DNA from 3 places in the Kocuria sp. CH-021 genome. Region 1 is predicted to be linked to each of the others. Evidence: riboswitches for the same ligand, from Rfam matches in the RefSeq annotation. Region 1 holds a riboswitch; each other region holds the start of a gene.
What was found. Region 1 has a riboswitch for S-adenosylmethionine ahead of ACPYN7_RS07220 (MetQ/NlpA family ABC transporter substrate-binding protein). Riboswitches for the same ligand answer to the same signal wherever they lie in the genome.
Positions count from the first base shown of each region.

Region 2: another riboswitch for S-adenosylmethionine. It lies ahead of ACPYN7_RS03640 (cobalamin-independent methionine synthase II family protein); the one in region 1 lies ahead of ACPYN7_RS07220 (MetQ/NlpA family ABC transporter substrate-binding protein).
Region 3: another riboswitch for S-adenosylmethionine. It lies ahead of ACPYN7_RS02015 (hypothetical protein); the one in region 1 lies ahead of ACPYN7_RS07220 (MetQ/NlpA family ABC transporter substrate-binding protein).

Region 1 covers NZ_JBNAFK010000007.1:112,127-116,392, reverse strand. The annotation lists gene ACPYN7_RS07225 (methionine ABC transporter ATP-binding protein) at 1-963, opposite strand, end outside; gene ACPYN7_RS07220 (MetQ/NlpA family ABC transporter substrate-binding protein) at 960-1,853, opposite strand; SAM riboswitch class IV at 1,954-2,070, opposite strand; gene dxr (1-deoxy-D-xylulose-5-phosphate reductoisomerase) at 2,115-3,389, opposite strand; gene ACPYN7_RS07210 (GlsB/YeaQ/YmgE family stress response membrane protein) at 3,517-3,786, opposite strand; gene ACPYN7_RS07205 (solute symporter family protein) at 4,008-4,266, opposite strand, start outside.
Region 2 covers NZ_JBNAFK010000003.1:239,588-243,853, forward strand. The annotation lists gene ACPYN7_RS03625 (CoA transferase subunit A) at 1-260, opposite strand, end outside; gene ACPYN7_RS03630 (IclR family transcriptional regulator) at 403-1,182, shown strand; gene ACPYN7_RS03635 (3-hydroxybutyrate dehydrogenase) at 1,301-2,065, opposite strand; SAM riboswitch class I at 2,258-2,360, shown strand; gene ACPYN7_RS03640 (cobalamin-independent methionine synthase II family protein) at 2,571-3,788, shown strand; gene ACPYN7_RS03645 (MFS transporter) at 4,090-4,266, shown strand, end outside.
Region 3 covers NZ_JBNAFK010000002.1:153,547-157,812, forward strand. The annotation lists gene ACPYN7_RS02000 (DUF6350 family protein) at 1-184, opposite strand, end outside; gene ACPYN7_RS02005 (glycosyltransferase family 4 protein) at 357-1,526, shown strand; gene ACPYN7_RS02010 (PIN domain-containing protein) at 1,530-1,925, opposite strand; gene ACPYN7_RS02015 (hypothetical protein) at 1,937-2,164, opposite strand; SAM riboswitch class IV at 2,178-2,303, opposite strand; gene ACPYN7_RS02020 (hypothetical protein) at 2,698-2,994, shown strand; gene ACPYN7_RS02025 (hypothetical protein) at 3,150-3,338, opposite strand; gene cspE (transcription antiterminator/RNA stability regulator CspE) at 3,544-3,750, opposite strand; gene ACPYN7_RS02035 (DMT family transporter) at 3,989-4,266, opposite strand, start outside.

The sequences.
Region 1 (4,266 bases):
CACGCTGATCCCGCCGTAGGCGATGGTGAAGCGGACCCCGCGGGCGGCGCCGTCGGAGAGCACGCCGCCGATGTCCACGCCGTCGCCGACGTCGACGATCACCAGGCGCCCGCGGTGGGAGCGGCGCAGCCGCTCCACCTCGCGGGCGTCGGGCTCCGAGTGCAGGACGGAGGAGACGAAGCGGTGGGCGGTCTCGGTGCGGGGCCGGGCGAAGATGTCCACGGTCGAGCCGTGCTCCACGACCTTCCCGTCCTGCATCACGGCCACGCGGTCGGCGATCGCCCGGACCACGTCCATCTCGTGGGTGATGATCACGATGGTGATGCCCAGCTCCCGGTTGACCCGCTGCAGCACCTGCAGCACCTCCTGCGTGGTCTCCGGGTCGAGGGCGCTCGTCGACTCGTCGGCCAGGAGCAGCTTCGGGCTGGTCGCCAGGGCGCGGGCGATGCCCACGCGCTGCTTCTGCCCGCCGGAGAGCTGCTCCGGGTAGTTGCCGGCGCGCGCGGACAGGCCCACGAACTCGAGCAGCTCGGCCACCCGCGCCCGGCGCTTCTCCTTCGGCCAGCCGGCCCGCTTGAGCGGGTACTCGACGTTGCCGGCCACGGTGCGGGAGGTGAAGAGGTTGAACTGCTGGAAGATCATGCCGATCTCCTGCCGCACCGGCGCCAGCTCGGTCTCGCGCCGGCCGGCCACCTCGAAGCCCTCCACGGTCAGGGAGCCGGAGGTGATGGGCTCGAGCCCGTTGATCAGGCGCACGAGGGTGGACTTGCCCGCCCCGGAGTAGCCGATCACGCCGAAGATCTCGCCGCGGCGGACGTCGAGGCTCACGTCGTCGACCGCCACCACCTCGCGCGCCGCCCGCCCCGAGCCGGTGCGGAAGGTCTTGGAGACGTTGCTGAAGCGCACGAGCACCTCGTCCGGGCGCCCGGGTGCGGACGGCCCGGTGGGGACCGCCGCGCTCACTGCTCCTGGTCCTTGAGCTCCTGCTGGTAGCGCTCCGTCAGCTCCTGCAGCTCCTGCTGCTCCAGCTGCAGCGGCACGGCGGTGTCCTTGGTCTCCGTCATCTCGGCGTCGAGCACGGGCTGCTCGTGGTACAGGTCGGCCACCTGCCGGAGGGTCTCGTCGTCGGCGAGCTCCTCGGTCGTGGTGAACAGGTTGACGTAGGCGCGGGAGCCCTCGGCGTCGGGGTCGTCCTGGGCGAGCGCGGACTTCGGGTCGATGTCCGCCCGGGAGAGGAAGTCGTTGTTGATGACCGAGCCGGCCACCGAGTCGAGCGAGAGCACCGTCTGCTCCGCGGAGACCGGGGTGACCGTCACCGTCGAGGCCTCGGTGTCGACGTCGAGCTCGGTGGGGATCAGGGTGTCGGAGGTCAGCTCCACCAGCCCGGCGGCCTCGAGCACCAGCAGCGCGCGGGAGAGGTTCACGGCGTCGTTGGGCACCGCGATCTCGTCGCCCTCCTGGAACTGCTCCACGGAGTCGTACTGGTTGGAGTACAGGCCCAGCGGGTAGATCGAGGTCGACCCGACGGGGGTGATCGAGCCCCCCGCGGAGTTGTTGTAGTCGGCGAGGAACGGGATGTGCTGGAACCAGGTCATCTCCACGTCGCCGGACTCGTTGGCGGGGTTCGGCTGGTTGTAGTCGGAGAAGTCGACGTACTCGACGGTGATGCCCTGCTCCTCGGCCAGCTGCTTGAGGGCGTCGTGGGTCGGGTCCGTGCCCACGACACCGATGGTGACCTTGTCGTCGGCGAGGACGCCCTCGCCGGAGGACTCCCCCGCGGAGCCGCCGCAGGCGGTGAGGGTGAGGCCGAGGGTGGTGGCCAGGGCGAGGAAGGGGAGGCGCTGCGATCGCATGTGGTGCCTTTCCGTGGGTCCGTAGGTGTCGGAGGTGTCCACCAGGGCCGGGATCCGGCGGCGTCGGCCGATCGGCGCGCGGAAGGGCGCGGGAGGCGTCGAGCCGTACTTGCCGCCGGCCGTCGTCGGCCGTGGCCGGATGGTTCACCTGGGGCACCCCACTACGGGAGAGGGTTGCCGCCCAGCCAGCCAGGGCTTCGTGCTGGGACTCGTCATCCGGCCGACAGACTAGCACGGGGACGCCGTGGCCCGGGGGCCCGGTCAGCGGGCGAGGACCTCGCGGGCCCGGCGGCGGGCCCAGTGCTCGGCCGCCAGGACGGCCTCGAGCTCGAGCGGGCCGTCGTCGTCGTGCCCGTCCAGCACCGCCTCGACCGTGTCCACGATGGCCGGGAACCGGATGCGGCCGTCGTGGAAGGCGTGCACCGCCTCCTCGTTGGCCGCGTTGAACACCGCGGGGAAGGTCCCGCCCCGCTCCCCCGCCGCCTTGATCAGCTCGACGGCCGGGAACGCCACGGGGTCCAGGGGCTCGAAGGTCCACTCGGCGGCGCGCGTCCAGTCGCACGCCGGGGCGGCCCCGGGCACCCGGTGCGGCCAGGCCAGGCCGAGGGCGATGGGCAGGCGCATGTCCGGGGGCGAGGCCTGGGCGAGGGTGGAGCCGTCCACGAACTGGACCATGGAGTGGACCACCGACTGGGGGTGGACCACCACGTCGATCCGCTCGAGGGGGACGTCGAAGAGCAGGTGGGCCTCGAGCACCTCGAGGGCCTTGTTCACCATGGACGCGGAGTTGGTCGTCACCATCAGGCCCATGTCCCACGTGGGGTGGCGCAGCGCGTCCTGCGGCGTGACCGCCTCGAGCTCCGCCCGGGACCGGCCGCGGAACGGCCCGCCCGAGGCCGTCAGCACGAGCCGGTCCACCTCCCCGACGGAGCCGCCGCGCAGCGCCTGCGCGAGCGCCGAGTGCTCGGAGTCCACGGGGATCAGCGCGTCGGGGTCCCCGGTGGCCGCCGCGGCGGCCTTGACGAGGGCGCCGCCGGCGATCAGCGACTCCTTGTTCGCCAGCGCGAGCTTGTGCCCGGCCCGCAGCGCCGCCAGCGTGGGCGCGAGCCCGATGGAGCCGGTGATGCCGTTGAGGACCAGGTCCGCGCCGGGGTGGGCGGCGGCCGCGGACGCCGCGGCGGGCCCGTGCTCGATCTCGGGGCGGTAGTCCCCCGCCCCGGCGGCCGCGGCCCGCTCCGCGATCAGCCGGGCCAGCCGGGCGGCGTCCTGGCCGGTGCCGCTCGTGGCCACGAGCGCGGCGCGGGTCTCGACGGCCTGCTCGGCCAGCAGCTCGAGGTGGTTCCGCCCGGCGGCGAGGGCGACCACGGTGAACGGGGCCCGGCCCTCGAGCTCGCGGGCCGCCCGCACGACGTCGAGGGCCTGGGTGCCGATCGAGCCGGTCGAGCCGAGGACGCTGATCCTGCGGGGACCGGCGGCGACCAGGGCCGCCAGCTCGGGCGTCTGCCGGGTGCGGGGCGAGGAGGCGGGGGGCGTCATGGCCCCAGTATCCCCCGGATCACCCCGCGGGCCCGCCCCGGGCGCGGACGCCGGCCCGGGCTCGGACGCCACGAGGCCCCGTCCACCGGGAACGGTGGACGGGGCCTCGGGGACCGGTGGGGCCGGGTCAGTGCGTGCGGCCCTTGCGGCCGGTGACCGCGCCCCAGATGAAGAGCACGATGAGCGCTCCCACGACGGCCGTGATGATGGTGCCGATGTCGAACACGGACTCCAGGTCGCCGATGCCGATCAGCGACCCCAGGAAGCCTCCGAGGAGGGCTCCGACGATGCCGAGGACCATGGTGACGAGAATGCCGCCGCCCTGGTTGCCCGGCATGATGAGCTTGGCGAGAGCACCGGCGATGAGGCCGAGGACGATCCAGCTGATGATTCCCATGATTGCTCCTTATCCGTCCCGGGAGGGACTTTCATTGTAAGCAACCGGCGAGTTCCCCAGGAATACCCTGAGCCGGCTTCGTCGCCAACCCTAGCGGACGCTCAGCCTCCTGTCCTTTTACTTCAGTGAATACGCGGGTGTCCGCCGGACACGGACCGGCCCGCCGGAAGCCGAGGCTTCGGGCGGGCCGGGGATCGTCCCAGGTGGGAGCGGAGATCGCGTCAGTGCGCGACGGGCTTCTCCGCACCGATGCCTGTGAGGGAGCGCACCTCCATCTCGGACTGCTTGACCGGGTCCTCGAGACGGCGCTCCGTCATGGAGCCGATGAAGCCGAGGAGGAAGGAGGCCGGGATCGAGACGATGCCCGGGTTCTGCAGCGGGAACCACGCGAAGTCGGCGGTCGGGATCATCGACGTCTCGGTGCCGGACATGACCGGGGAGAAGACGATGAGGCCCACGGAGATGATCAGGCCGCCGTAC
Region 2 (4,266 bases), on a different contig from region 1:
TGGGCGAACAGCTTGTTCTCGCCCACGTAGGAGGCGAGGACCTTCCTGACCTGCCGGTTCTCGAGCAGGACCCCGAGGCCCTTGCCGTCCACGCCCATGTTGTTGGAGACCACCGTGAGGTCCGTGACCCCGGAGTCCCGCACCGCCTCGATGAGATCCCGCGGGATCCCGCTGAGCCCGAACCCGCCCACGGCGAGCGTCATGCCGTCCCGCAGGCTCTCCGCCAGCAGCTCGGCGGCGTTGTCCCTGACCTTGGACACCCTGGCCCCTCCCTCTCGTGCGACTGTGACTCAGACCTCAATCTAGGGAGCCTCCACATGTCGGTCAACAGGACCGGCGGAAACGCAGGACTTCACCTCAGCATCCGGCCATTCGTGGGCCGAGTGTCCATATAGTGGAGTCATGGGACAGGAGCGGACGACGGGTGCGGGCACCCAGGTGGTCCACCGGGTGGCGCGGCTGCTGCGCGCCGTGGCCGGCCGGGAGCAGGGCAGCACCGTGGCGGAGCTCGCGGCCGGGACCGGGCTGACCCGCCCCACCGTGCACCGGCTGCTCACGGGGCTGGCCGAGGAGGGTCTCGTGGACCGCGCCGCGGGGACGGGGGCCTGGCAGCTGGGCCCCGAGCTGTACGTGCTGGGCGCGGTCGCGGCCCACCGCTATCCGATCCGCGAGCTGGCCGGGCCGTCGCTGCGCCGGCTCGCGGAGGCCACCGGCGAGAGCGCGTTCCTGTCGGTCCGCCGCGGACTCGAGACCGTCTGCCTGGCGCGCGTGGAGGGGGCGTTCCCGATCCGCTCCCACGTCCTCTACGAAGGGCTGCGACTGCCGCTGGGCGTGGCCTCGGCGGGGCTGGCGATCCTGGCCCACCTCCCCGACCCGGAGGTGGACCGGATCCTCGCGGCGACGGCCGGGGCCCGCGCCGACTGGGGTCCGGGCCACACGCCCGAGCGGATCCGGGCCCTGCTCGCGGACGTGCGGCGGGAGGGCTTCGCCGTGAACCCCGGGCTGATCGTCGAGGGCAGCTGGGGCATGGCCGCGGCGGTCTTCGACGCGACGGGGGCGCCGGTCTACGCGCTGAGCCTCACGGGCATCGAGCCCCGGTTCACCGGCGAGCGCCGGCAGCCCCTGGGGCGGGCCCTGCTCACGGAGGCCCACCGGCTCTCCCGGGAGCTGGGCCACCGCTGAGCGCACCGGGCCGGCGGCGGACCGTCCGGGCCGCCGGGCCCGTCCGGACCGGCAGCGGGCGGGCCGGGCCGCCGGGCGGTCCGGACGCGGCAGCGCACCGCCGCGGCGTGGGGCGGGCTCAGCGCGCCGTCCAGCCGCCGTCCATCGTGTAGGAGGCCCCGGTGACCATGGACGCGTGCGGTCCGGCCAGCCACGCGACCAGGCTGCCGACGTCCTCCGGGTCCACGAGCTTCTTGATCGGCGTCTCGCCGAGCATGATCCGCTCGACCACCTCGGACTCGGGGATCCCGTGCACCCTCGCCTGGTCGGTGATCTGCTTCTCGACGAGCGGGGTGCGCACGTAGCCGGGGTTGATGCAGTTGCTCGTCACCCCGTGGGCCGCGCCCTCCACCGCGACGGTCTTGGACAGCCCCTCCAGGCCGTGCTTCGCCGAGACGTAGGCGCTCTTGTAGGGGGACGCACGCAGCCCGTGCACGGAGGAGACGTTGATGACGCGCCCCCAGCCCCTCTCGTACATGTGCGGCAGCGCGGCGCGCACCAGCAGGAACGGGGACTCCAGCATCAGCACCAGGATCCGGTGGAAGTCCGCGGGGTCGAACTCCTGCAGGGGGGCGACCTTCTGGATGCCGGCGTTGTTGACCAGCACGTCGACCTCGAGGCTCAGCTCGGCGAGCGCCGCGGTGTCGAGCAGGTCGACGGCCCACGCGCGGCCGCCGAGCTCGTCCGCGACGCGCCGCGCCCCGGCCTCGTCGACGTCGGCCACGACCACGTGCGCGCCGGAGCCGGCGAGGGCCCGGGCGGCGGCCAGGCCGATGCCGCTCGCGCCACCGGTGACGAGCGCCGCGCGGCCCTCGAGGTCCTGCTGCGGGGGCGTCTGGGACATGGGGGTCCTTCCTCTGGTCCGTCGTGCCCGCGGGGTGAGGGGCACGGATCACCGCCACGGTATGTGATCCAGGCCATGTTCGCGAAGGACAGGGCCACCCGGGAGCGCGCGCCGGGTCGCGTCACACGGCGTCATGTCCGTCATCCGGGCGCCGGATGGCGCAGCGCGCACGGGTGCGCTTGGATGGGACGGTCACCATCCAGAGCGGCCGAGAGATCTGGCTCGACGACGCCGCAGCAACCCGGGCGAGGGCTTCCCGTCCCGCCTCCGGTGCTACCGCCAGGACCGATGGAAAGGACGCACGGCCCATGCCGCACAGCACCGACCGCATCCGCACGACCCATGCCGGGTCCCTCCCCCGGACCCCGGCGCCGCTCGGGGCGAACCGGGCGAGGGGTGGCGCCGAGCTCGCCTCCCGCCGGCTCCGACCCTGACCGGCCCTGACCGGCCCCACCCGACTCCCCCGCCGTCCCCGCCGTCCCCGCCGTCCCCGAGGAGGACACCCATGACCATGCAGAACACCGACCACGTGCAGACCACCCACGTGGGCTCCCTGCCGCGCACCCCGCGGCTGCTCGAGGCCAACCAGCAGCACGCCGAGGGCGCCATCACGTTCGAGCAGCTCACCGCCGAGCTCGCCACGGGCGTCGAGGACGTGGTGCGCCGGCAGCGCGAGATCGGCCTGGACGTCGTGAACGACGGCGAGTACGGGCACACCATGTCCAGCGCGGTCGACTACGGCGCGTGGTGGAACTACTCCTTCTCCCGCCTCGGCGGCCTCACCCCCTCCGACGAGGACCGGTGGGCGTCGACGGAGAAGAAGCGCTCCTCGCCCGGCCACATCGTGCTCACCAGCTTCCCGGACCGCCGGGACCGCGAGCGCTTCCGGGAGGCGTACGAGGACCCGGCGTCGGGCATCCTCACCGGGCGCTCCTCGACCAAGCAGCCCAAGATCACCGGGCCGCTCCGCTACACCGGCCAGGAGGCCGTGGCCTCGGACGTCCGCAACCTCCGCGCCGCTCTGGAGGCCACGGGCGCCGGGACCGGGTTCGTCGCCGCCCTCTCCCCCGGCTCCGCGGCACGGGTGACGAACGAGTACTACGAGACCGACGAGGAGCTCGTGTACGCGTGCGCCGACGCGATGCGCGAGGAGTACCTGGCGATCACGGACGCCGGGCTGACCGTGCAGATCGACGACCCCTCCATCGCGGAGTCCTGGGACCAGATCAACCCCGAGCCCACGGTCGAGGACTACCTGGCGTTCACCCGGCTGCGCGTCGAGGCCCTCAACCACGCGCTGCGCGGGATCCCCGAGGAGCAGGTCCGCTTCCACCTGTGCTGGGGCTCCTGGCACGGCCCGCACACCACGGACCTCGAGCTGAAGCACCTCGTGGACCTGATGCTGACCATCAACGCCGGCGGCTACACCTTCGAGGGCGCCTCGGCCCGCCACGCCCACGAGTGGAAGGTCTGGCGGGACCACCCGCTGCCCGAGGGCCGCGTGATCATCCCCGGGGTGGTCTCGCACTCGACGAACGTGGTGGAGCACCCCGAGCTGGTCGCGGACCGGATCGAGCAGTACGCCTCCGTGGTGGGCCGCGAGAACGTCGTCGCCTCGACCGACTGCGGGCTCGGCGGGCGCCTGCACCCGCAGATCGCGTGGGCCAAGCTCGAGTCCCTCGTCGAGGGCGCCCGCCTTGCCTCGGAGCGGCTCTACCGCTGAGCCGCCGCTGTCGACGCCCCTTCGCGCCGCCGGGCCCGGTCCTCCTCGAGGGCCGGGCCCGGCGGCGTTCCGACGGGCGCGGTCCCGGCGTGCGCGGCTCCGAGCGGTCGGCGGCGGGCTGCCGCCACCGGCCCCCCGCAGGTGAGGCGCGTCACATTTCCGACGACGAATTGATCGTTCCGCACGGATGGTGACAGGCATCACTTTCATCCGTAGTATCGTCCTGAACTACCGAACGTTCGGTCATAATCCGTTCGGTTCCGCCGAGGACGTCGCCGTCCCCGACCACACTGGAGAACCCATGGCGCACACTTCATCCGCCCCGGCCGGGCGGCACGAGATGTCCCGCGAGGAGCGCAAGGTCCTCGCCGGCACCCTCGTGGGCACCACCATCGAGTGGTACGACTTCTTCATCTACGCCCAGGCCGCGGCCTTCGTCCTGGCCCCGCTGTACTTCGCGCCGCTGTCCGAGGAGAAC
Region 3 (4,266 bases), on a different contig from region 1:
CCACCTGGAGGGGCGTGAGGTGGGCGAGCAGCCACACGTGGCCCGAGAGCACGATCCCCCCGGTCAGTCCAAGGGTGTCGAAGCCGTCGGCGAGCCACACCATGAGGACGGTCAGCAGGACGAGCAGGTAGGACACCACGGCCACGGAGCCGAGTTCCAGCACGCCCTGCAGCCACAGCGGCATCGGCACGCCCCTGCGGTCGGGGCGTGCGGCGGGGGAAGAGGAGCCATGGGAGTTCATCACCGACCATCTTCCCACGCCCGCGCGGCGCCCCGGCAGAGGCTTCACGAGGCCTTCACCGGCGGGCCACGCGCCGCTTCCCGTCCGGCCGCCCGGCCCGGGCAGGCTCGGGCCCATGAGAGTCGCCGTGGTCGCCGAGCAGTTCCTCCCCCACTTGAACGGAGTCACCCACTCGGTGCTGCGGGTCGTCGAGCAGCTGGTCGCCGGAGGGCACGACGTCGCCGTCGTGGCGCCCTCCTACGGCCCCGCTCCGCTCGGGCGCCCCGCCGAGGACGTCGTCGAGGACCTGGACGGGGTGCCGGTGCACCGGCTGCCCGCCGTGCCGCTCACGGGCTATCCGGCGGTGCGCGTGGCCGGGGGGACCGTGGCGCGGGTGCGCCGGCAGCTCGAGCGCTTCCGGCCGGACGTGGTCCACGTGGCCTCCCCGTTCGTGCTGGGCCGCCGGGCGATCCTGGCGGCCCGGCAGCTCGGGGTGCCGTGCGTGGCGGTCTACCAGACGGACGTGCCCGGCTACGCGGCCAAGTACGGGGCCCCGTTCCTCGAGCAGCTCCTGTGGGGGCACGTGCGCTCCATGCACAACCTCGCGACGCTCACGCTCGCGCCGTCCACCTCGGCCGTCCGTCAGCTCACCGAGCACGGCGTCCGGGACGTGCACCTGTGGCGGCGCGGGGTGGACACCACCCGCTTCAGCCCCCGGCACCGGGACGAGCAGTGGCGGGAGGAGGTCGGCGGCGGCCGGCGGATCGTCGGCTACGTGGGCCGGATCGCCCCGGAGAAGCAGGTCGAGGACCTCGCCGCGGTCGCGGACCTGCCCGGCACGCGTCTCGTGGTCGTGGGCTCGGGCCCGGAGGAGGACGTCCTGCGCCGCCGGCTCCCGCAGGCCCACTTCACCGGGCGGCGCAGCGGCGCGGAGCTCGCCCGCATCATGGCGTCCTTCGACGTGTTCGTCCATCCCGGCGAGTTCGAGACGTTCTGCCAGACGATCCAGGAGGCCATGGCCTCCGGGGTGCCGGTGGTCGCGACCGGCCGGGGCGGGCCCCTCGACCTCGTGGACCGGTCCCGCACCGGCTGGCTCTATCCCCCGGGCGACCTCGGAGCGCTGCGGGGGCACGTGGCCGACCTCCTGGGCGACGAGGCGAAGCGGGCCGCGTTCGGCGCCGCCGCGCACGCGGCGGTCCAGGGCCGGACGTGGGACGTGCTGGTCGGGCAGCTGCTCGAGCACTACGAGCGCGCCCTGGAGCTCTCGGTGCCGGAGCGCGGCCCGCGCCGCCGCCGGGCCGCCTGAGGGCTACCGCGAGGACTGCCGCGGGGCGGGGGACGCGTCCAGGACGGACGTCCCGGTGCCGGCGTACCGCCCGGGCTCCGCGGTCAGCACGGTCAGCCCGTGCACCAGGGCCGTGGCCGCGGTGAGGCCGGCGAGCGGGTCGGCCGTCGCCCGTGCCGCCAGCGCGCCCCACGCCCGGGCCACGGCGGCGTCCACCGGCAGCACCCGGCCCGGGAAGCGCAGCTCGAGCTGCTCCGCCCACAGCGTCTCGTCGGGCCGCTCGGCGAGCAGCTCGCCGAGCACCGTGGCCGGCACGAACAGCCGCCGGTGACCCTGCCGGCGCAGGACCCCGGCCAGCTCGGGGCAGCGCTCCGGGGTGCGCACCCCGAGCAGCACGGAACGGTCCAGGAGCAGGTCCACGGCGCCCGTCCTCAGGCGGCGGCGAGCTCCCCGCGGGCCGGGGCCAGCAGGAAGTCCACGAACTCGGTGCGGGCCTGCACCGCACGGGCGTAGTCCTCGACGCTCATGGCGGAGGCGCTGATGGCCGGGACGCCGGCGGGCTCGCCCGGGGACGGGTCCCGTCCGGCCGGGACACCCGGGGAGGAGCCGGGCGGCGCGCCCGTGCGGACGGCGGGGACGGGGGTGCGGGGGTCGGACATGACCGGGATCCTTCGTGCGCTCTTGCTCGCACCGGGTGCCGCCGTGGCGGCGACGCGAGCCGCTTCGTCATCCGAACCACCCGTGAACATGGGGTTGGTGCCCGGTCAAGTCGGAGCTTGCCGACCGGGTCTCTTGAAGCTGAGTCCATTGAACCACATCGCCCGGCGGCGCCAGGGTCGCCCCCCCCTGTGCGCGGTTCTTCCCCGGGACGTCACCGTTCCGACATCTCGGCGACACATCGCTGCGCTGGAATGGTCGCGGAACACCGGCGACGGCGCCGGCGACGAGCTCGAGCATTACGTTTCAGTGACACGACTCACGACGCGCTTGTCGAGGTGTCGGAGCTCCGGGGTAGCCTGGATCTGCTTCTCGAGATGCGGCGTCCGCGTGCTCGGCCGGAGATCACACGATCCCCGGCGAACCCGCGGAGGGGCTCCGACCCGCTGCGCGCCAACCCGATGTTCCCGGGTGGATCGGATGACGAAGCGGCGGGCAACGCCATCGGATGCCTGCAAGAACGTCAGGAGAAAACATGACCATGTCCGAAGAAAGATCAGCCATCACCACCGACCAGCGCGAGGAGTGGATCGACGTGACCGTCACCGCCCTCCCCGATCTGCACCTCGTCCGGCTCACGTCGACCGACGGGGACGTGCAGGAGTACCTGAGCCCTGAGGCCGACGACCTCGCCGCCGCGGCGGAGCACACGGAGGGAACCGCGCAATGGTGCGCCAAGTACCGCCAGCTCCTCGTTCCCGGAGCCCTCGCGACGACCGGACGGCACCCGTTCTTCAAGCTCCACCCCTCGACCCTCCCGCTGTCGGCGTAGCCGGCGGGCAGGACACGACGGAGGCCGCAGCCCATCGGGCTGCGGCCTCCGTCGTGCGCGCCGCCCGCAGCCCGCTCCGCACCCCGGGCCGCTCCGCACCCCGGGCCGCTCCGCACCCCGGGCCGGGCCGCACCCCGGGCCGGGCCGGGGAGCGCTCACTCGAGACCGTAGTCCCCCGCGGAGCCCCAGCCGCCTCCGGCCTCGTCGGCGGAGCCGTCGAACTCCCACTCGGAGGCCTCGACCTCGAAGGGCACGGTGACCTCCAGCTCGGCGTCGGAGATCCGGTTCAGCACGAAGGGGTCCTCTGGCTCCTCCGCCGCGGGGAACGGATCGGGTGCGGTCATGGCAGGACCTCCGGGTGCTCTCGCGCCTCGCCCTGCCCCTGGGCACGGCGAGGGGATGTCGTGGGACGCGGGACGGTGGCGTTCCGCGCTGTGGGACAGCGTACTGCGGGACACGATGCACGTCGGCCACGACGACAGAACCGCCGTCGGGCGGAGCCCGACGGCGGTTCTGGAGGATCGACGGGCCGGGGCCCACGGAGGATCCTTAGGAGATGACGTTGATGTTCGCGGCCTGGGGGCCCTTGGGGCCGTCCTGGGTCTCGAACTCGACGCGGTCGTTCTCGTTCAGCGAGCGGAAGCCGTTCGAGTTGATCGCGGAGAAGTGGGCGAAGACGTCCTTGGAGCCGTCCTCGGGGGTGATGAAGCCGAAGCCCTTGTCAGCGTTGAACCACTTGACGATACCGGTAGTCATGGGAGACCTGATCCTTCATGAGATGAACGTTTCCCGACGTTCGAGAAACACGACAGTTGTGATGCATGGAAAACGTCTTCTCAGAAAAACTGCTGCACCCGAGTGGGCCGAACTGCTTGAAAGACAAAAACGAACCTCAACAACTGCGGACCACTCTACACGAGTTCCGGCACCGCACCAGCGGGGCGGCGCCGGGCCCGCCCCGGGGCCTGCCGCCGGGCCTGCCGCCGGGAGCCGCTCAGCCCGGCGGGGCGCCCAGCTCGATGAGGAGCACCCCGCCGACGATGAGGGCCACCCCGGCCGCCGTCACCCAGGTGAACGGCTCCCGGAACAGCAGCCGGCCGGCCAGCGCCGTCAGCGCCACCCCGGCCGCCGACCAGATGCCGTAGGCGACCCCCAGCGCCATGCCCTCGGCCAGGGCGAGACTCAGACAGGTGAAGGCCACCACGTAGCCGGCGACCACGGCGGCGTACCAGCGGGGGCGGCCCCGGGCGGCCGTCCGCAGGGACAGCGTCC